2 linked regions of the Methylotuvimicrobium sp. KM2 genome follow. The protein of the gene in region 1 interacts with the protein of each later gene in a pairwise test. Links are inferred from orthologs where the notes say so. Each region holds a gene or a part of one and is shown on either strand. Other genes may lie near its edges. The genes, in order: WJM45_RS11210 and rlmB.

Region 1 (10,417 bases):
GAGTTCCGGCGATAACCCGGTAAAAAAGTATTGATAAATTCTTTAATAAGTTCAATTTTCATTTTGATGCCTCCTGCTAAGTCGTTGATTTTTGGATCTAGGAAGCAAACAAAAGTAGGTTGACTGTTTGCTTTTCACCTCAAAAAAATAATAAACAATTGAATTATAATGATTAATATTTTATTTCGACAGCCTACATCTTTCCTCTTTCTTCTTTCATCTTTCCGCTGATGCATAATTGACAGAGCCTTTGATTAACAGTAATTTAGACGGCTTTTTAAACTTACCGACTAACAAATCTTTCTTCAGAGCCGCAAATGGAACAATTTCATCGAATCAGTCGCTTGCCTCCCTATGTTTTCAATATTGTCAACGAGCTAAAAGCGAAAGCCCGAGCGGCCGGGGAAGATATCATCGACTTCGGAATGGGTAATCCCGATCAGCCGACACCCGATCACATCGTCAAAAAGCTGGTCGAGGCGGCTCAACGAGAGGACACTCACCGTTATTCCGTTTCCAAGGGTATCCCTCGTTTACGAAGAGCGATATGTAATTGGTATAAGCATCGCTTCGACGTGGATTTGGACCCGGATACCGAGGCGATCGTTACGATCGGTTCCAAGGAGGGGCTTGCGCATTTGGCTCTAGCTACGTTGGGGCCGGGCGATGTCGTATTGGTTCCGAATCCGGCCTATCCGATCCATCCCTACGGTGTCGTGATCGCTGGCGCCGATATTCGTCATGTGGCAATGGTTGCCGGTGTGGATTTTTTCGAGGAACTGCATAAAGCCATCGTCGATTCATGGCCGAAACCGAAAATGCTGATTCTCAATTTTCCGGGTAATCCGACCACACAATGCGTCGATCTGGAATTTTTCGAAAAAATCGTCGAAATGGCCAAAGAGCATAACATTTGGGTTGTCCAGGATGTCGCTTACGCCGATATCGTGTTCGACGGTTACAAAGCACCGTCGATTCTTCAGGTTAAGGGGGCGACCGATATTGCGGTCGAATTTTTTTCGTTATCGAAAAGTTACAACATGCCCGGTTGGCGGGTCGGTTTCATGTGCGGCAATAAAGAGCTCGTTGCGGCATTGGCAAGGATCAAATCGTATCTTGATTACGGTACGTTTACACCGATTCAGATTGCAGCGATTAGCGCTTTGGAGGGTCCGCAGGATTGCGTGACTGAAATTGCCGAGATGTACCGGAAAAGGCGCGATGTCTTATGCGAAGGTTTGACGGCCGCCGGTTGGCCGGTGCCGAAGCCGAAAGCGACGATGTTCGTTTGGGCGCCGATTCCCGAACCCTATAAAGAAATGGGCTCGCTCGAGTTTTCGAAAAAATTGCTCGCCGATGCGAAAGTAGCCGTGTCGCCGGGTATCGGTTTCGGACAATACGGGGACGATCACGTTCGTTTCGGTTTGATCGAAAACGAACACAGAACCCGACAAGCGATTCGCGGCATTCGACATATGCTCAAGAAAGACAAAGTTGTATAATGAGCGATTTGTTCGGGTTATGGGAAATTAGTAGGAGTCGAATTTGAAGCCGGTCAAAGTAGGGGTCTTAGGTCTAGGTACCGTCGGCGGCGGCACCGTCAATGTCTTGAAGCGCAACGCCGCCGAAATTGCGCGCCGGGCAGGGCGTGAAATTATCGTAACGCGCGCCAGTGCTCGCGATCTTGAGCGAAGCCGGATTTGCGATACGCAAGGCATCGCGTTGACGACCGATCCTTATGAGATCGTCAACGATCCCGAGATTGAAATCGTTGTGGAGTTGATCGGCGGTGAAACGATTGCGAAAGACTTAGTGCTTAAAGCGATTGAAAACGCTAAGCATGTTGTGACCGCGAATAAAGCCTTGATTGCGCTGCATGGTAATGAAATTTTTGCGAAAGCCGGCGACAAAGGTGTCATGGTTGCGTTCGAAGCCGCCGTTGCCGGCGGAATTCCTATTATCAAGGCGATTCGTGAAGGCTTGAGCGGCAATCAAATCGAGTGGGTGGCGGGCATTATCAACGGCACCGGCAATTTCATTTTGACCGAAATGCGTGACAAAGGCCGCGATTTCGCGGATGTCTTGGCTGAGGCTCAAGCTTTAGGTTATGCCGAAGCCGATCCGACTTTCGACGTTGAGGGGATCGATGCGGCGCATAAATTGACGATTTTGGCTTCAATCGCATTCGGTATCCCCTTGCAATTCGATAAGGTCTATACCGAAGGCATTACGCAAATCACGCGCGACGATGTTGATTATGCCGATACCTTGGGTTATCGCATCAAGCATCTGGGCATCGCGCGAAAAACCTCCGAAGGCATCGAACTGCGCGTGCATCCGACTTTGATTCCCGCACGTCGATTGATCGCCAACGTCGATGGTGTGATGAATGCGGTATTGGTTAAAGGCGATGCGGTCGGGCCGACGCTATATTATGGCGCAGGCGCGGGCGCCGAGCCTACGGCTTCATCAGTCGTTGCCGATGTGATCGATGTCGTTCGCGCATTAACGAGCGACCCCGAAAACCGCGTACCGCACTTGGCCTTTCAACCGAACGCGCTAGCCGATATTCCGATGCTTTCGGCCGAGCAAATTCATACGGCTTATTATTTAAGGCTGAATGCCGAAGATAGGCCGGGTGTATTGGCCGATATTACTCGCATCTTGGCTTTGCACGACATCAGTATCGAAGCGATTATTCAAAAAGAACCGCATGAAAATGAAAAATCGGTGCCGATTATCATGTTGACTCAAAATACACTGGAATCGGAAATGAATGCGGCGATTACCGTGATCGAACAATTAACGACCGTAACCGGCAAAGTGTGTCGCATTCGACTGGAAACTCTGGGATAAAACATAATGACAATTCGTAAACGCTATACAGGTTTAATCGAAACTTATAGAGATCGCCTACCGGTCGCTGATGATACTCGCTTGATCAGTCTAGGCGAAGGCAATACACCTTTAATACAGCTGCAAAACATTCCAAGATTGATCGGCAAGGACGTCGATATTTATGTTAAATTCGAGGGCTTGAATCCGACCGGCTCGTTTAAGGATCGCGGCATGACAATGGCTGTGACCAAAGCGGTCGATGAAGGCAGTCAAGCCATTATCTGTGCATCGACCGGCAATACTTCGGCTTCCGCGGCGGCCTATGCGGTACGCGCGGGCATCAAAGCATTCGTGTTGATTCCGGAAGGCAAGATCGCGTTGGGTAAATTAGCGCAAACTTTGATGTACGGAGCCAAGATCATTCAGATCAACGGTAACTTCGATCAGGGCATGGCTTTGGTTAAGGAAATCGTCGATCATGCACCGGTTTCGATTGTCAATTCGATCAATCCGTTCCGTCTTGAAGGACAAAAAACCGCTGCATTCGAAATCATCGACGAACTGGGTACCGCACCCGATTATCACTGTCTGCCGGTCGGTAATGCCGGCAATATTTCGGCCTATTGGAAAGGCTATAAGGAATATTCGACCGATATCGGCTCGCTGAAAGCCGTGACGAATAAGCGTCCCGTGATGTGCGGTTATCAAGCGGCCGGCGCCGCGCCTTTCATCGCTAGGGAAATGATCGATCATCCCGAAACGGTAGCAACCGCGATACGCATCGGACGCCCGCAATCCTGGGATTTGGCTTGGGCCGCGCAACGCGAATCGGAAGGTTGGTTTGACGCGATGACCGACGAGCAAATTTTAGCCGCGCAAAAATTGTTGAGCTCGAACGAAGGTGTTTTTTGCGAGCCTGCTTCGGCAGCATCCTTGGCCGGCGCGCTGCATGACATCGAGCTGGGTAATATTCCCGAAGGCAGCACGATCGTTTGTACATTGACCGGCAACGGCATCAAAGATCCCGATATTGCGATCAAGCAATGCCAAGACGCGCATCCGGTCACGATCGAAGCCGATTTGGACGCAGTCAAGAAAGCGATACTCGATAGTCTATAAAAACTGATTGTTACTCCCTTTTATCGTTCCCACGCTCTAGCGTGGGAATGCAGACCGAGACGCGCTAGCGTCTCGTACCGCTGGAGCGGTGCTCGGGCGTTTCCACGCAGAGGTCTCATCGTTATACATAAATTGTAGGGTACGCTGCGCGTACCAAAGCCGTGCCTTGGCGGTTCGGTTGGCACATGAACATCGCGGGGTTACCAGGGTACGCACAGCGTACCCCACGCGGATCACCTAGCGTTAGGTAATTCGCGAGTGTTATGTGACACAATAAATGGTGAGGATTGTATGATTCCCATTCTCCGCGATCGCCGTCATCCATAAGCACCAATAGACCAGTAGTGCGAAAAAACGAGGGTTTGAGGGCGGTAATGTCGTGCCATCTGGTAAGACAGTCATGTGGCTGACGGTTATACCAACAAAACTGGGTTGGGCAATTTTCACTCGCCCCTTGTTCCTTGATCCTTTCCCCTTGCACCTGACCCCTATGTACTCCCAAGGCGTTAAAAAAACCATTATTCCCCGTCCTCCGGGTAAGAAAAAGCTGGATTTGGGTGATATGCACCCGGTTTTGCAGCGCATATTTCTAAGCCGGGGTATTAAATCCGCGGATGAATTAGACCGTTCGTTGGCTGGATTGCCTTCGCCGTGGCTGTTGTCCGGGATGAAGGCCATGGTTGCTCATTTGATCGAAGCGCTAAGCAAGCAGCAGCGAATCACTATTGTGGCCGATTTCGATGCCGACGGGGCGACCAGTTGTGCCCTTGCTATTAGAGGCTTACGCATGTTCGGTGCGGTCAATGTCGACTTCATCGTGCCGAATCGTTTTGAATACGGATACGGGTTGACGCCGGAGATAGTCGAGTTGGTCAAACGCCAAGAGCCCGAATTGATTATCACCGTCGATAATGGCATATCGAGCATAGCCGGCGTTGACGCGGCTAAGGCGCTAGGTATCAAAGTTTTGGTCACCGATCACCATTTGCCCGGCGAGACATTGCCTGAGGCCGATGCAATCGTCAATCCGAATTTGCCGGACGAACCGTTTCCTAGTCGATCATTGGCAGGCGTCGGCGTCATGTTTTATGTACTAACCGCATTGAGAAGTCGCCTTCGTGAAGTCGATTGGTTTCAACAACAAGCCATACCCGAACCGAATCTAGCACAATTACTGGATTTGGTTGCTTTGGGCACGGTCGCCGATGTCGTGCCGCTTGATCAGACCAATCGGATATTGATTCATCAAGGCCTGCAGCGAATTCGTTCGGGTCGTTGTCATCCGGGAATACTGGCCTTGGTCGAAGTATCGGGGCGGAATCATCGGTATCTATCCTCATCCGACCTAGGCTTTGCGTTGGGACCCAGGCTCAACGCTGCCGGGCGCATGGACGATATGGCGCTGGGCATTCAATGCCTGCTAACCGATGATGTTTCTTTGGCCAAAGATATCGCACAGCAGCTTGATGAAATGAATAAGGATCGCCGGGACATCGAAGGTCAGATGAAGGTCGAAGCGATGAGTCTGTTGAACGAAATGAAAGCCTTAGATGAAAAACATCTGCCGGCCGGCGTTTGCCTGTTTGATGAAAATTGGCATCAAGGCGTAATCGGTATTCTGGCATCGAGAATCAAGGATAGACTGCACCGGCCGGTCGTGGCTTTCGCTCCGGCCGGTAACGGCGAAATCAAAGGTTCGGCGCGATCGATTCCCGGTGTGCATATCCGCGACGTTCTGAGCGACATAGCCTCGGCTCATCCCAATATTCTTAATAAGTTCGGCGGTCATGCGATGGCGGCCGGAATGAGCATACAAATGCACGATTATCCGCCTTTTGCGTTAGCCTTCGATGAGATGGTCGGTCGGCGTATAGCGAATATGGACCTAGAACAGAAGGTGTATTCCGACGGGGAATTGTCGGAAAACGAGTTGACGTTGGAATTCGCCGAGTTATTGCAGCGTTCGGGCACTTGGGGGCAGGAGTTTCCGGAGCCGGTTTTCGATGGTGTGTTCGAGGTCATTCAGGCCCGTATCGTTGGGCAGCATCATTTAAAATTGGTGTTGCGTCAGGCCGAAAACAAGCAGTTGATCGACGCGATTGCTTTCTTTATCGAAAAGCCGGAACAATGGCTGGGAATTCGAACAATCCATGCTGCTTACAAGCTGGATATCAATGAATACCGAGGCAATCGAACGCTACAATTTGTGATTCAGTATCTGGAAAAGCTGAATTAAAGAATGGAGCGCGAACGCGGCTGATTTTTCCGATCAGTGCTGATCTATTAGGAGCATTACTACTATACTCTTTGCTAGTCAAATTTCGGCGTCGGGATGTTCGTCAAAGGACGCCGTGAATACGTCCATGTAGGCTCTGTGACAGCATCCATGCTGTCAAAGCCTTTGCCGACACCCCGGCGCCTCCATACGTTAATGCCGAAACTTGATGTGCGATAGGTATACTCCCTTCATAATGTTAGCCATTTTTTGAGTATAAAGCGAGTAAAGGGAGTAAGCGTGCAAGACAGGCTGAAACGTTAAAGTTCAGCTTTTCGCAAAATTTGTAGTCTTCAGGCTATACTGAATGGTACGAAAAATTCCTAAGCTTTAGGTGTGTCATGGAAATAGAGTTAGTCAAAGTACAGCCCAGCGATATCGAATTAAATACGCCGCTGCCTTTTTCCATTTTTACCTTCGAACAATCGTTGTTATTGAAGAAAAATACGATTGTTACCACTGAAAAGCAACTTAACGTGTTGCTTGAAAAAGGGGTTTATAGGAATCTTACGGAACAAGAAATCGAGCTAAGAGAAGCTTTAAAGCAAGAGCCGGATCAAAAAAAACTACAAACCAATCCGTTTACTGCTATTGCTTATTGCAACCAGAAGTTGTATCCATTGTTTCAAGATTTGGCAGATCAAAAAGCCGAGAATGTACAATCGCGAATAGCGAAAATTGCCGAGCTTTTACGGATAATAATCGTATTCGATCCTAATGCCGCATTAGGCGCGATTCATTTACTGGGCTGCGCTGATAATTATGCCGTCATTCATTCGATATATACTGCAGTATTGTCCGGCTTACTCGGTCGGCGCAGGCAGTTAACCGATGAGGATAACGAACTGATCATTAGCGCGGCGCTGACGATGAATTTAGGCATGCTGAAATTACAGGATCAGCTTTATCAACAAGATTCTCCGTTGACAAGTGAGCAGCGTCAGCAAATCATAGAACACCCTAAACAAAGCGTCATGTTGTTAAAAAAAGCCGGTATAGAATCAAGAGATTGGCTGGCGATGGTTTTACAGCATCATGAAAAAAACGACGGTAGCGGTTATCCCAATAAGCTCAGCGGAGATGCTATCAGCGAGGGGGCCAAAGTCATCTCTCTGGCCGATATCTATACATCGTTGATCACCGGCCGCAAATATCGAGCTCCGGTTTTGGCGCATGATGCGATCAAATCGCTATTTTCGAAACGCGGCAATGAAATCGATGAGCAATTGGCAAATCAATTCATCCGCGAAACCGGTATTTATCCCCCCGGTACATTCGTCGATTTGCAAAACGGCGAAATTGCTTTGATTACTAAGCGCGCCACAGTTAAGGGCAGTAAAACATCGGGGCCTTACGCGCACGCTCTTATAAGCCCTCGTGGTGCCTTTTATCGAGAGCCTCAAAAACGCGATTGCGGCATTGCGCTGTATAAAATTAGCAAGCCTTGTTCGGCGCCAAAGGGATTTAACGTTGATCAAGCCAATAAGTTTTGGGGCTATTAAGCTGAACTTAAATACAATTATTTTCGATGAAGCAATGAGCAGGCAAGATCTTCCACTCGAACTATATTCCGCCGATCAAGTAAGAGAACTGGACCGAACGGCTATCGATGAATTTTACATTCCCGGTTATGAATTGATGTGCAGGGCAGGTCAATCGGTATTTGAGCGGGTCAAGGCGTTCTGTCCGGAAGCGACAAGTTGCACGATTTTTTGTGGCGGCGGTAACAATGCCGGAGATGGCTATGTGATAGCGCGTTTAGCAATTGCTGCCGGAATGGAGGTAACGGTTTATTCTGTTGTCGAGGTTTCTAGGCTTAAGGGCGATGCGCTCACGGCATATCGAGATTGCATCGATAGCGGCTGTAAAGTTGCGGGCTATGATACGAAAGCTTTACTTAGCGAAGAAGTGATCATCGATGCGCTATTAGGTACCGGCTTGGATCGTGAAGTCGAAGGTTTACATGCCGATGCGATAGCGGCCATCAATGCCAGTCGGGCTTTCGTCATTGCGGTCGATATTCCAAGCGGATTGAATGCCGATACAGGAAAAATCATGGGTTGTGCGGTCAAAGCGGATTTGACCGTGTCTTTTATCGGGTTGAAAAAAGGCTTGTTTACCGGAGATGCGCCGGATTATTGCGGAAAAGTTTATTATGCATCGCTCGATATTCCTAACGCGGTTTTTGACAGGGTCGATTGTGCCGCGCAACGCATTCGTTTTCTGCAACCACCGCGAAGAAGTCGCTGTGCGCACAAAGGTCATTTTGGCCGTGTCTTAGTGATTGGCGGTGATGTCGGTTATTCGGGAGCGATTCGCATGGCAGGTGAAGCCGCGTTACGAGTTGGTGCGGGGCTCGTTACCGTGTTGACGCATCCTGAGCACGCTATATTGATCAATAGCTCGCGGCCGGAATTGATGTGTCGAGGTGACCTCGATCCGGAGAGCATAGAGACGATCATCGATTGTGCAGATGTTCTTGTATTAGGACCCGGGTTGGGACGAAGCGATTGGTCGAAAGGTTTATTCGATGCCACGATCCGATTCGCTAAGCCAACGGTGATCGATGCTGACGGCTTGAACTGGCTGGCGGATTCGGGCCAATACGGTGACCATTTCATATTGACGCCGCATCCGGGCGAGGCTTCGCGTTTGTTGAAATGCTCGGTATCCGAAGTCGAACATGATCGTTTCGCCGCAGTAAATTCGATCAGGCGGCAATATGGCGGTATTTGTGTGCTGAAAGGGGCGGGTACATTGATTGCTAGTCACCATCATGTCGCAGTTGCCGATGTCGGTAATCCGGGCATGGCAACCGGAGGCATGGGGGATGTTCTGACCGGAGTGATTGCCGGACTATTGGCTCAGGGATTCAGCAACTGGGAAAGCGCCGAGTATGGTGTTTATATTCATGGTTCGGCTGCCGATGCGGCTGCTGTCGATGGCGGTGAGCGGGGTCTTTTAGCGACCGATTTGATGCCTTATTTGAGGCGTTTGGTAAATTAATGCAAATAAAACTGAGAAATGCCGAGACTACCGAAGCATTCGGCGCCGAGCTGTCGAGGCAGTTGCCGCATAAATGCTTGATCTTTTTAAAAGGCCAATTAGGTGCCGGAAAAACTACGTTGGTTCGGGGCTTGTTGAGGGCTTTGGGTCATCAGGGTGCGGTTAAAAGTCCGACGTATACGCTCGTTGAGGAGTATATGCCGAGTGGTCGAGCAGTTATTCATTTTGATTTGTATCGCCTCTCCGACCCGGAAGAACTGGAGTGGATCGGGATTAATGATTATTTGGATCAAGATGCGGTTTGTTTAATCGAGTGGCCGGAAATGGGCGAAGGTTTTCTGCCGGAGCCTGATTTAGTCTTGACATTGAGCGTTGTCGGGCAAGAGCGAAACCTAAAAGTGGAGACCAGCAATTTAAGCTTAAAAAACTTTTTATCTAGCGTGATAAAACAAAGACATACTGCTATACTTTAAACGAATTTATAACTTGAAGGCTTTTGAAATAGAGAAAAAACTAAGCGATTCATTGAAGTGCTTGTATTTTCAATTGCTTAGGGAAGGACAAAAAAACTGACGGTTGCGAAAGATATAAAATGCCCGTTCCTTAACGTCTAATTTCGGTGCTCAAGTCTTAAAGTTATAGAAAAGGTAATTATTCAGCATAGGTCATGTATGAGAAGGTGTCAGGCATTGATTTATAAGGCTGTCTGCAACAGGACGTTGCAGTCAGAGTTTACAGGGATGTATTCACCCAGCAACTAAATACCATAATCCATTTGCTATGATAAACAATTTTGGATTATTTAGGTGCTGGGTTCACGCGTCCTTAGAAATCAATGCCTGACGCCAACCTACCGCATGCTCTGAATAGTTACTAGAAAAGTTAAAAAGATAATGTCTGCTAATTTTAATTGAACTGGATACTTATTGAAATTAAGTCCGGAAATTTAGCGGCAAACTTTCAATGACGGGGATTTACCGTCGGTAAAATAGCAAGCTTGGGTTGGGTCATGCGTAGTTTTATCAATATGTTATTTATTGCGGTGTTGCATTTCTGGGCAGGATCGGCGTTTGCGCAACAAACGGCGGTTAATTCCTTGAAGCATCAAATTTCTTCCGATCACTCCCGGTTGATTTTCGATCTGTCGGCGAAATTTTCACATAAAGTATTTCAACTGGA
Region 2 (10,594 bases), 180 kb from region 1 along the record:
GGACTGAAATAATGAAGTTTTCCAAAAAAGGCAATAATCCGGCGTGGGCGGTGAGTTGTTTCTTTCGTGGTCTGCGTTGGGCGATTAAGCCTGAATTGCGAAAATTTATCGTGATTCCGGTTTTGATTAATCTCGTGCTTTATAGCGCGGTTTTGGTTCTCGGTTATTATTATGTGGCCGACCTTATAGCGCATTTTATCCCGGACTGGTTGTCATGGTTAAGCTGGGTTTTGTGGCCGCTGTTTTTTCTTAGTTTTTTTATCGCCGGATTTTTCACGTTTACTATTTTGGCGAATGTCATTGCGGCGCCGTTTTACGGCGCATTGTCGGCAAAATCGGCGGAACTCATTACGGGTCGAAAGCTTGAGATTGGAGAGCACTCCGTCAACAAAATCATACTGGCCGAATTCAAGCGCTTCGGCTATTTGGGTAGCAGGGCATTGCCGTTATTAATTGTATCGATCATTCCCGGCATCAATATCGCGGCGCCTTTTTTATGGGGTTTGTTCGGGGCTTGGGGGGCGGCGTTGGAATACATGGCTTATCCACTGGAGAATGCCGGTTTGTTATTTTCTGAGCAACGTAAAATACTCAAAAGTATTCGTCTAGGCTCGATGAGCTTCGGTGGCGTCACGATGTTAGGTCTAACGTTGCCGATAATAAATATCATCGTTGCGCCGGCCGCCGTGATTGGGGCGACTATTTATGTGTTGCAGGCGAGTGAAGGCGAGATCACGCAATGAAGCAAGGATTAGTGTTGCGGGCAGCGCAATGTTCCGGTATTAAGGGGGCAGAATGCAGTGTAATTAAACTAATACTCATCGGAGATTAAAATTCGGCGCCGGGGTGCCCGTCAAAGCCCAGCACCTAAATTATCTAAGACAATTAATCACCTGATTAGTAAGTTTCTTCAGCTAAAGTCCAAAGATCAGCATATCCCTAGCAGGACCGGGTTCGCAGATCATGTGCGTCAAGCTAAAAACGGCCAACCCACATCACGCTCTTACCCAAGCTGGAGCTTGGATAACAGCATATTTCAGTTTTTGCGACTACGACTGGTCCCTGCTCGGACACTTGGCTTCGGCAAGCTGAAGCATCTTGCTAATCAGGATTAATCATAGCCAGTGGGCTATGGAGTTTAGGTGCTGGGTGAATACGTCCATGTTGGCCCCTCACCTAGCATTGGGTGAGGGGCCACACACCTCGGTGCCACCTAAGACACTGCCGAAATTTGAAGTGCGAAAGGCATACAGTATTGAATCGGTTTTGTTCATTAATACCGGATTTTCCGGGGATACATCACTAATCGGCTATTGGTAAGCCGCTCGGTACTCGATAGGGCACTGTATTGCGCATATCCAAGCTAGCAGTGTCGGTTAGTGCTTTCAGGAAATCGAGTAAAGAGTCGATTTCCTGGTCGGTCAGGTTAACCGGCTGAATTTCGATTCTGGCCTTTAAATCTGCACGGCTGATTTCATCGCTGTGGATGATGTCATCGATTTCACTCAAGTCGTTCCGAGGCGGTAGGCGGGCTTGGCGGATATCGTAGTTATCCAGGCTTTGTTCAGGGTTAAGGTGATGTCTAATCATGCCTTCCAATGTGTCATAGGCGCCATCATGCCCCCAAGGTCCGGTAATGGCTACGTTTCGCAGAGTAGGGGTTCGGAAACGATATCTATCGTCATTGTTTCCGGTAACGCGCTCTCGACCGAAGTCGTCGTAACCGAATAATCCGTCGCCTTTTCCCGGACCAATTTGTGGAATTCCCAGAGCGTGAAATTGGTGATCGGTTTGTAGAGGACCGCTGTGACAAGACATGCAGTTGTCTTTGAAAATTTTATACCCTTTTTTTTCCGAAGAGGAGGGGCTGTATTCGCCTCTTAAGTATTGGTCATAACGGCTGTTGTCGGCACGAAATGCAGTCGCTTCGAAAGCACCGATAGCATTGGCGATATGGACGAAGGTTGCATTCTGATCGGCGAGGCCGGGATAGGCTTGGTGAATTAAGTCGCGATATTCGTCGATTGCCATCACCCGAGCCGTCAACAGTCTCCATACTTCCGTAAAGTTATCTGCAGTTGCGGCATCTCCCACGGGGTTTTCTCCGGCTTGCCCAGCCATCTCGGTGGTGGAAGTCACTGGAAACATGGCTTGAGCTGCAAGAGAATGATCCAAGCCTTCAGGTAAAGCGTCACCGGCCGGGGAGTCGAAGCCGGAGGGGTGATTAGGGTTAACCGTTAAACGCCCGTCATGAAACATGGTGACGAATTCTTTTGCGCCCAGGTTGAATAAATGAGGCGCATTTCTCGGTACCCGCTCATGAATTGCGTCGATGCCGCTACCGGTATCTCGCGTGACGCCTAATCCTTTGCCGCCTTCGCCGACCGGCAAAGCCAAACCGTCACCTGTGCCGGCCATTGGATGGTGGCAAGACGCGCATGAAATATTGAGGTTTCCGGATAATATTTTGTCATAAAAGAGGAATTGTCCTAGTTTGATTTTTTCCGAACTGGAATTGTGAAAATCCATGTCGGTCAGGGCATTTTGGTTGGCGTAAGTTGTCGGAGCAAACATCGCGCCGAGCAATCCTATTTTGATTATTTTTTTCATTCTGGTCTTTGCTTGTTTAATTAACACAGACTGAGATACTGCAAGCAATATGCCAGGAATAATTTTTAATCAAAAAAAATGAAAAAATCCCCTATATTTTAGTCTTCTATTACAAATTGTCGGAGTTATCTTACTTGGAGGAGTGAATAATAGCGGCAATACAATTTAGGTTATATCACTCAATAGTTTGGGTTGAGCAGCATCGTTTAGGTTAAATGACATAGTTGATATTGAAGTATGGGTGGATGTTCAGGTTCTTCCGATACTTGTTTCAAAGATTTCGAAGGCTGGGTGTAAAACAACCAATTTTTAAGCTCTAAGTTAGTAAACGGTCGAATTCGCATTAGACGATAAAGCAAACCGTTTGTGATTGATTCAAAATATCAATGTCGGCGTAACTATTCAGTACCCGCCAATTATCATTTCCACGCTATTCGCACGCGGGAGCGTGGGAACGATAAGGGGGCTGAATAATTACATGTCGGTTATCTGAGCCAAATAACTAAGCATATCTGGAATTTCATTTGCCATAAGCAACAATTTATCTATTACTTCCGAATGCATCAGATAGTCGCTTTCATATTTTGAGAACGCAACAGGGCCGCTGCCAAACATAGGATGGGTATTTACTGGATTGATGTTTATGCGTTGCTTTAGCCAAAAAAAAGCAGTCGAGAGCCTCAATCTACCGTTTGCCCCGAGTCCTTTCGCTACGATCAGGAAAGTCTTGTCGAAAAATGAGAGGTATTTGAGGCTTCAACAAGCCGGTAAAAGTGTTGTAGACCCCGTTCATGCTTTGACTTAGCTCAGAACGAATGGTCTACAACACATGTCAACTGCTTTATATAGGTTAACGCGTTCATTTCAGTAACGGTCAAAAAGTCTTTTGCCGTGATCATAACTACCGGTCAAAACCTGGACAGCGGCCGCATTGAAGCAGGTGATGAAAACTTGAGGTATAAAAATAACGCAGTAAATGCGGTTATTTGAGCTTCGATCAAACGAAGAGTTTTTGAATTATTAGCGGGAAATTGACTAATAAAATTCAGTAGTTCAAATTTGACACAAAAGGCGATTAGCTCTTTTTTTTCGGGATAATGGTGCCGAGGAGAGGACTTGAACCTCCACGCCCTTGCGAGCACTAGCACCTGAAGCTAGCGTGTCTACCAATTTCACCACCTCGGCAAAGGTGTGCTGTATCAGCGAAGTGAGCGCGCACTATACCGATTGCTTGATATGCTGTCAATACTATTGATGCCTAAAAATTGCTGAGGGTTGTCCGTTGGTCGTTCATCAACTTCTTAATACATCACGTTGAATTTTGATTTGCATAGGGAATTGTTAAAATACGCGTATATCAGTTAAGCTATGACATTCATTCTAATTTAGGAAACGACGACATTGAAGTCTAAAGATAAAAAACCAAATTTTACTCCGACCCGAGACCCTTATGCAGAGCGCGAGGCGGCGAAATACGAGAACCCGATTCCTAGTCGGGAGTTGATTCTCGATCTGCTCGCTCATGTCGGTAAACCGTTGTCGCGCGACCAAATTTCTCAGGAATTTCAACTCGAGTCGCCCGACCAGTTGGAGGCCTTGCGCAGACGGCTTCGTGCAATGGAACGGGACGGACAATTATTATTCAATCGCCGCCAAAAATATTGCCGGGTTAACAGCAAGGATTTGATTGCCGGACGCATCATCGGTCATGCCGATGGCTTCGGATTTTTAAAGCCGGACGACGGGTCCGACGATTTATTTTTGTCTCCCCGTGAAATGCGTTCGGTTCTGCATAATGACAGAGCCGTCGCGCGAATCGCCGGTCTCGACCGGAAAGGGCGCCGCGAAGGGGCAATCGTCGAGGTGCTGGAACGGAATACCAAACAAGTGGTCGGTCGTTTTTTCACCGATAAAGGCGTTAATTACGTCGTGCCGGATAATAAAAACCTGGCTCAAGACGTGTTGATACCGGGTGATGAAACCGGCAAAGCTAAAAAAGGCGATATCGTTGTCGCCGAAATCCTGGAGCAACCGAGTAAGACCAATCAGCCCATCGGACGTGTTGCCGAGGTTCTGGGCAAGCATTTGGCTCCGGGCATGGAAATCGAGATGGCGATTCGCAGCCATGGTTTGCCGCATGTCTGGCCGGAAGAGGTTGAGCAGGAAATTCAGGCATTCAGCGATGAAGTGCCGGAAGCGGCTAAGGAAGGTCGAGTCGATTTGCGTGATGTTCCGTTGGTGACGATAGACGGCGAGGATGCGCGCGATTTCGACGATGCCGTGTATTGCCGTAAGACGGGAAAGGGCTGGAAGCTTTTTGTCGCGATCGCCGATGTGTCTCATTATGTCGCGATCAATAGCGCGTTGGATATTGAGGCCAAAAACCGCAGTACCTCGGTTTATTTTCCGGAACAGGTGATTCCGATGTTGCCGGAAATTCTTTCGAATGGACTCTGTTCTCTCAATCCTAATGTCGACCGCTTATGTATGGTCTGCGAGATGACGATCAATGCGGAAGGACAGATGACGCGTTCGTGTTTCTTCGAAGCTGTGATGCGTTCTCATGCACGCCTGACTTATACCGAAGTCGCTAGCATGCTGGTCGATGGCAACAAGGCCTTAATTAAAAAATATAAGCCTTTAATGCCGCATTTACAAGAACTGTATGCGTTGTACAAAGCCATGTGTTTAAGCCGAGAAAAACGCGGCGCAATGGATTTCGATACTCAGGAAACGCGGATTATTTTCGGTTCCGAACGTAAAATTGAAAAGATCGTTCCGGTTGTGCGTAACGATGCACATAAGCTGATTGAAGAGTTTATGATTACCGCGAACATGGCGGCAGCTAAATTTCTCAATCGCCGAAAAATGCCCAAGTTATTGAGAATTCATGACGGGCCCGGACCGGAAAAATTATTGGCGCTGAAGACCTTTTTAGGTGAATTGGGTCTGAGCTTGGGTGGTGGTGATAAGCCGACGCCGCTCGACTACATGCATCTAGTCGATAGCATTAAGGGGCGCCCGGATGCTCATTTGATTCAAACGGTTTTGTTGCGTTCGATGTCGCAAGCGGTTTACAGTCCCGATTTGAAAGGCCATTTCGGCTTGGCGCTCGAAGCCTATGCTCATTTTACGTCGCCGATTCGTCGATATCCGGACTTGTTGGTGCATCGGGCCATCCGGCATTGTTTACAAGACAAAAAGCCGGAAAGTTATCATTACGGATTTCCCGATATGGTCACGCTTGGCGAGCATTGCTCGACGAACGAGCGTCGAGCCGATGATGCGACGCGCGATGTCGTTAGTTGGCTCAAGTGCGAATACATGATGGACAAGGTCGGCGAAGAGTTTCCGGGTATTATTTCGGCGGTGACATCGTTCGGGTTCTTTGTTGAGCTTGCCGATATTTATGTCGAGGGCCTCGTGCATATCAGTAATCTTGCCCAAGATTATTTTCATTTCGATGCGGCCAGTCATCAGTTAATCGGCGAACGTACGGGTATTCGTTATCGTCTTGGCGATACCGTGCAAGTGAAAGTCGTACGCGTTAATCTTGACGACAAGAAAATCGATTTCGAACTGGTTAAGGTTACTGCCTTGGCAAAGCGCCCGAAAAAAAGACGGCGTAAAAAATGAGCCGAGTTAAAATCTACGGCATTCATTCGGTCCAGGCGGCACTCGATTATTCGCCTCAGCATATTCATCAGGCTTGGGTTGACTCGCACCGTCAGGACCGACGTTTAAGTCAATTGCTCGAAGACTTGAAAAAGATCGGTATTAACCCCGAAAAAGTCGACCGAAAAAAACTGGATCGCCTTGCCGATGGTAATAATCATCAAAGTATCGTGCTTGAAATCGAACTCCCTTCGGCGCAATCGGAAGATGCATTGAAGCAGGCGGTTTCCAGTCTTACCGGCATGCCGTTGTTTTTGGTTTTGGATAATGTTCAGGACCCGCATAACCTCGGAGCATGCTTAAGGACGGCCGATGCTACCGGCGTGCATGGCGTGATTATCACGAAGGACAATGCGGTCGGTATTACGCCGACGGTTTGTAAGGTTGCGAGCGGCGCGGCCGAGACCGTGCCGGTCTATCAAGTTACGAACCTGTCCCGAACTTTGCGTTGGCTGAAAGATCAGGGGATTTGGATTTTCGGCGCAGCCGGCGAGGCCGAGCAAACGCTTTATCAATGTGATTTCAAATTACCTATGGCCTTGGTGATCGGTGCCGAGGGTAAAGGTATGCGGCGTTTGACTCGTGAGCAATGCGACTGGTTGGTCAAATTACCGATGCAGGGTAGTGTTTCCAGTCTCAATTTGTCGGTCGCGACCGGTGCGATGCTGTATGAGGTCGTTCGTCAAAGATCTATCCCATCATAGCTCTAGGAAGTTATTTGTCGCGATATTCTAATTGTATTTTTACTGTGAAAGTACAATGCCGGCTCCGAAGAGGGTGCGGTTGCTCGATCGACAGGCGTCGGCGGCAGGGAAAGCCGCCGTCGAGCCTACATGGACGTATTCACGGCGTCCTGTCGGGCGAGTGACTGCACCCTCCGCCACGCCTCGAACTTTCATTTGCCGGGGCGATGGCCGGACCTTCATGAACGTTAGGTTAACCGTTTTTAACGGTCAGGCTGATGGTTAGTTGGCGTGATATATTTTTTAAGAATATTGGGCCATAAGTCTGCCCAACAGCACATATGATCGAATCCGTCGATCGGCAGGTAAACGGCATTGGCTTGCCGCCGGCTAAAAGATTCGACGATTGAAGCGGGAACATTGCTGTCTTTTACGCCGGCTAGATGAATTTGTTTTATTTCGGCCGGTAAAGGTTGAGCGTCAATCGGGTTTAAAGATGCGTCTAGTGGTAAATAAGCATGGTGTCGGCTCCAGGCGCTTGTGTTCAGGTTGGCTGCGATAGTAACAACGATGCTTGTGTTTTTAAAGTAAGGCGCGAGCAGCGTGGCGAGTGTTCCTCCTCCGCTATAACCGATCAAAACTACGTTTGCTGCTTTGGTGTTTGTTAGCCATTTCCGCAAGGCGGATGCCATGCTTTCGACGACTTCGGTCGAATAACGTTTCGATGTCCATAGTGAATAGTGGCAGTGTTCCGTCGAATGTAAGCCGTAGTAGCAAGGCCGGCCCAGTAATATTGCCGGTTCTTGATCCGCTGCCATTAAACGCAATATCAAAGGGTTTCTCGGTGTCGGGTCTTCGGCAATCCAGCGCTTCATTTCCCAAGGCGTGCCGTCGCCATCTAAATAAACATGGACTAACGGAATAATGTCGGATTGTGCCGCAATTCGGTTCAAATAGGCTCGATGATGAAATGGATCGCCGCTTATTTCAATACTGGTAAGTCCTAAGCTCTTGGCGCTCGATTCAAAAAGTTCTGAAGGTGTCGCGCAGCCGCTAAGCTGTAAGAGCAACAAGATTAAGCCGGCAATTCCCGGCCTAAGTTTTGTTGTCGTTTTTAGGGCGTCTGGGCTGTTTGTCGAGAAGCGAAGTAAACCCATTCTTACAGCTTAGGAATATGTAGAAAATAATTTCTACAAGTTTTGCGCATTGCGGAGGTTCGGCGACTCGCTTGACAGGACGCCGTGAATACTTCCATGTAGGCTTGACGGCGTCTATCCGTGCCGCTGACACCCGTCAATCGAGCCACCGAACCGCCTTCCAACAATTGTCGAAGTTATTTAATGCTCGTTCCTTAACGGTGTTGTCATTAAACACCGGGAACGAAAAAGAACGGGCTACCCTCGTGGCCGGCATGTTGAAGCGGCGCGTATTGAGGTGCTTGAGTAAAGCCCACACGGGATGCCGAAGTTCGAACTTGTTTCGATACCGAACGAAAAATATCATAGTCTTCGACTAAACCCCGATTGCTTTGTAGTGTATCGATAAAGGCTCGGGCAAATATTGAATGCTGGCCGTCCCCTTCGTCGAGAACCGGAGCCACGCCTCCTGAAGTCAAGACGGTTCGTGCTTTCCGTGTTGCCATGAATTTCAACCACTTTTCACGTTTGTCTTCAGGCATACCGTCCGGTAGTCGAGCGATCGCCGTTCCGGTCATCGCGCCCGAGTAGCACGAATCGGCCACAACTAGGATATGTCGTGCGGCGATGATGTTTAGATAGCGGGTGATATCGTCGCTGGAAATCCAGTTTGCGGTATTGTCGATTTCGGCATCGGTAGGTAGCCAGTAAGCCGCAAGGCTGGTTTTGTCTCGTTCTCCGTGACCCGCATAGTAAATCAATAAATTATCGTTTTCTTTCAAAGAATTGCGAATAGTATTCAGCGCCGTCATGATCTGATGGCGATTGGCGTTTTGCAGTAATGTGGTTTTGAAGCCATAGCGTTGGCGCAAAATCGACTCGACCGCTTTGGCATCGTTGATCGCGGTTTTCAGTGTCGGTAGCTCCGTATAATCGTTATTGCCGATGATGAGCGCATGATAACGCCCGAAGTCTACATCATAAAATCGGCCGGGTTTTCTAGGTGTCGTCGGTCGGCTGTCTATGCTTGAAGTGGCGATTTCTTCTTGGGTTACGATGTTGAAATTCAGACTGGTTCTTTTGTCTTTTTTATCGATGGCGACGATTTTGATCGGTGTCGTCGCTTCTGTGGCAGTGATATTTATCTTAAAGAAACCCTGCGTATCGATGTTTTCAGGTTTGTCATTGACCACTAATGTTTTAAGTCCGGCAGGCGCCTCGACTTTGCCGGTGATGGTTCTTGATGGGGCTATCGATCTTAACAATAAGCTCGGAACGCCTCGAGTCAATACCATCGGCGGATCGATAATTTGAATTGTTGGAGCGGCAGAGGCTAACTGTATCAATTGACCGCTTTCCAGTTTGGTTACGGCTTTGCGTTGTTCGTTAATTCGGCTTTTTAAGGTGTTGATTTCCTGTGCAACCGTTTGCAACGATTGTTTTTGTCGGTCCAAATTAGCCCTGATTTCCTTCGCTCTTAGTTGTTCTCTCGGCGAATCGCTATGTTCAGCCGATGAACCTACCGCTTCTAAGGATCGCTTGATTTCATTGGAGATCCTTATGTAATGACTTTCTTTTTCTTGAAGTAAGGTTTCGTTTTTTTGCAGTTCGCTACGAGCGTTAGCGAGTGTTTTGGCGGTTTGGTCGTCGATGATCGGTTGTTGCGGAGCGCTAGAGACGATTTTTTGTTCCTGGACTAAGGCGGCTTGAGTTCTATGCTTGATGGATTTCTGTTTGGTTTCCAGGGAGCGTTCTAATTTTGAAATTTGAGTTTGTCGCGCTTCGAATTCGGTTTGATCGGCTTTTAATTCCTGTTCCAGCGCTTTCAGTAGCGATTCGTTACGAGTGGATTTGTTTTTTTCCTGTTCGAGCTGTTGTTTTTTTTGCTCTAAGTTTCTTTGTATCGAGCGTAGATTGTCTTGCTGTTGTCTGAGTTGGCGTTGTGTGTCGGCTAGTTGGCTTCGTAATTGATCCGCCTCGAATTTACGTCGAGCGGCATCTTGCCTTAAAGCTTCCAATTCTTGTTCATAAGCGCTGGAAAATTGTGCCTCGACAACCGAAGCAAATTGCAAGTCGGTGTTTTCTAAGCCTGATGCCTTACGATACCAATTTAATGCGGTAGTCAGGTCTTTTTCAACGCCGAGACCTTTTTCATATAAATAACCGAGATTAATTTGCGCTCTCGAATGACCTGTTTCGGCGGCTTTTCGGTACCATTCGGCGGCTAAGCGAGGATCCGCTTGCGCGCCTAGTCCTTTTTCGTAGATTTCGCCGACGTTGATTTGCGCTTCGGGATCACCTTGTTGTGCAAGCGGTAGCCATATTTTTAAAGCGCTGGCTAAATTAGCTCGATCATAAGCGACATATTCGCCTCCGCGAATTTCGCATTCCCCCGCGGTCGTTTTAATAGCGCGTCTGGCTGTTAAGTAGGTCATTTGTGTGCCGAGCTTTCTGACTTGTCCGGGTAGCAGGCAATCGACGACGAATAGC

What was found.
Region 2: the proteins of WJM45_RS11210 (region 1) and rlmB interact in binary tests that used the Escherichia coli proteins (3 or more experiments, as listed by UniProt). The link is inferred for Methylotuvimicrobium sp. KM2 from one-to-one orthologs.

Annotation. Positions count from the first base shown.
Region 1 is NZ_CP150634.1:2,640,439-2,650,855, reverse strand. What follows is about bases 7,182-10,003. They hold WJM45_RS11210 (NAD(P)H-hydrate dehydratase), read left to right. Parts: upstream 7,182-7,768; coding sequence 7,769-9,238; downstream 9,239-10,003. Other genes in these bases: tsaE (tRNA (adenosine(37)-N6)-threonylcarbamoyltransferase complex ATPase subunit type 1 TsaE), read left to right, coding at 9,238-9,711; WJM45_RS11215 (HD domain-containing phosphohydrolase), read left to right, coding at 7,182-7,734. Outside these bases: alaC (alanine transaminase), read left to right, coding at 318-1,502; WJM45_RS11230 (homoserine dehydrogenase), read left to right, coding at 1,546-2,856; thrC (threonine synthase), read left to right, coding at 2,863-3,957; single-stranded-DNA-specific exonuclease RecJ, read left to right, coding at 4,448-6,193; more of WJM45_RS11215, read left to right, coding at 6,574-7,181; WJM45_RS11200 (N-acetylmuramoyl-L-alanine amidase), read left to right, coding at 10,248-10,417. UniProt on the Escherichia coli protein: Bifunctional enzyme that catalyzes the epimerization of the S- and R-forms of NAD(P)HX and the dehydration of the S-form of NAD(P)HX at the expense of ADP, which is converted to AMP.
Region 2 is NZ_CP150634.1:2,822,649-2,833,242, reverse strand. Bases 5,117-8,115 are described here. They hold rlmB (23S rRNA (guanosine(2251)-2'-O)-methyltransferase RlmB), read left to right. Parts: upstream 5,117-6,242; coding sequence 6,243-6,989; downstream 6,990-8,115. Other genes in these bases: WJM45_RS11855 (hypothetical protein), read right to left, coding at 7,232-8,115; rnr (ribonuclease R), read left to right, coding at 5,117-6,246. Also shown: mtnA (S-methyl-5-thioribose-1-phosphate isomerase), read left to right, coding at 1-12; sulfate transporter CysZ, read left to right, coding at 12-743; WJM45_RS11875 (cytochrome c peroxidase), read right to left, coding at 1,303-2,610; more of rnr, read left to right, coding at 4,012-5,116; more of WJM45_RS11855, read right to left, coding at 8,116-8,125; WJM45_RS11850 (caspase family protein), read right to left, coding at 8,335-10,594. UniProt on the Escherichia coli protein: Specifically methylates the ribose of guanosine 2251 in 23S rRNA.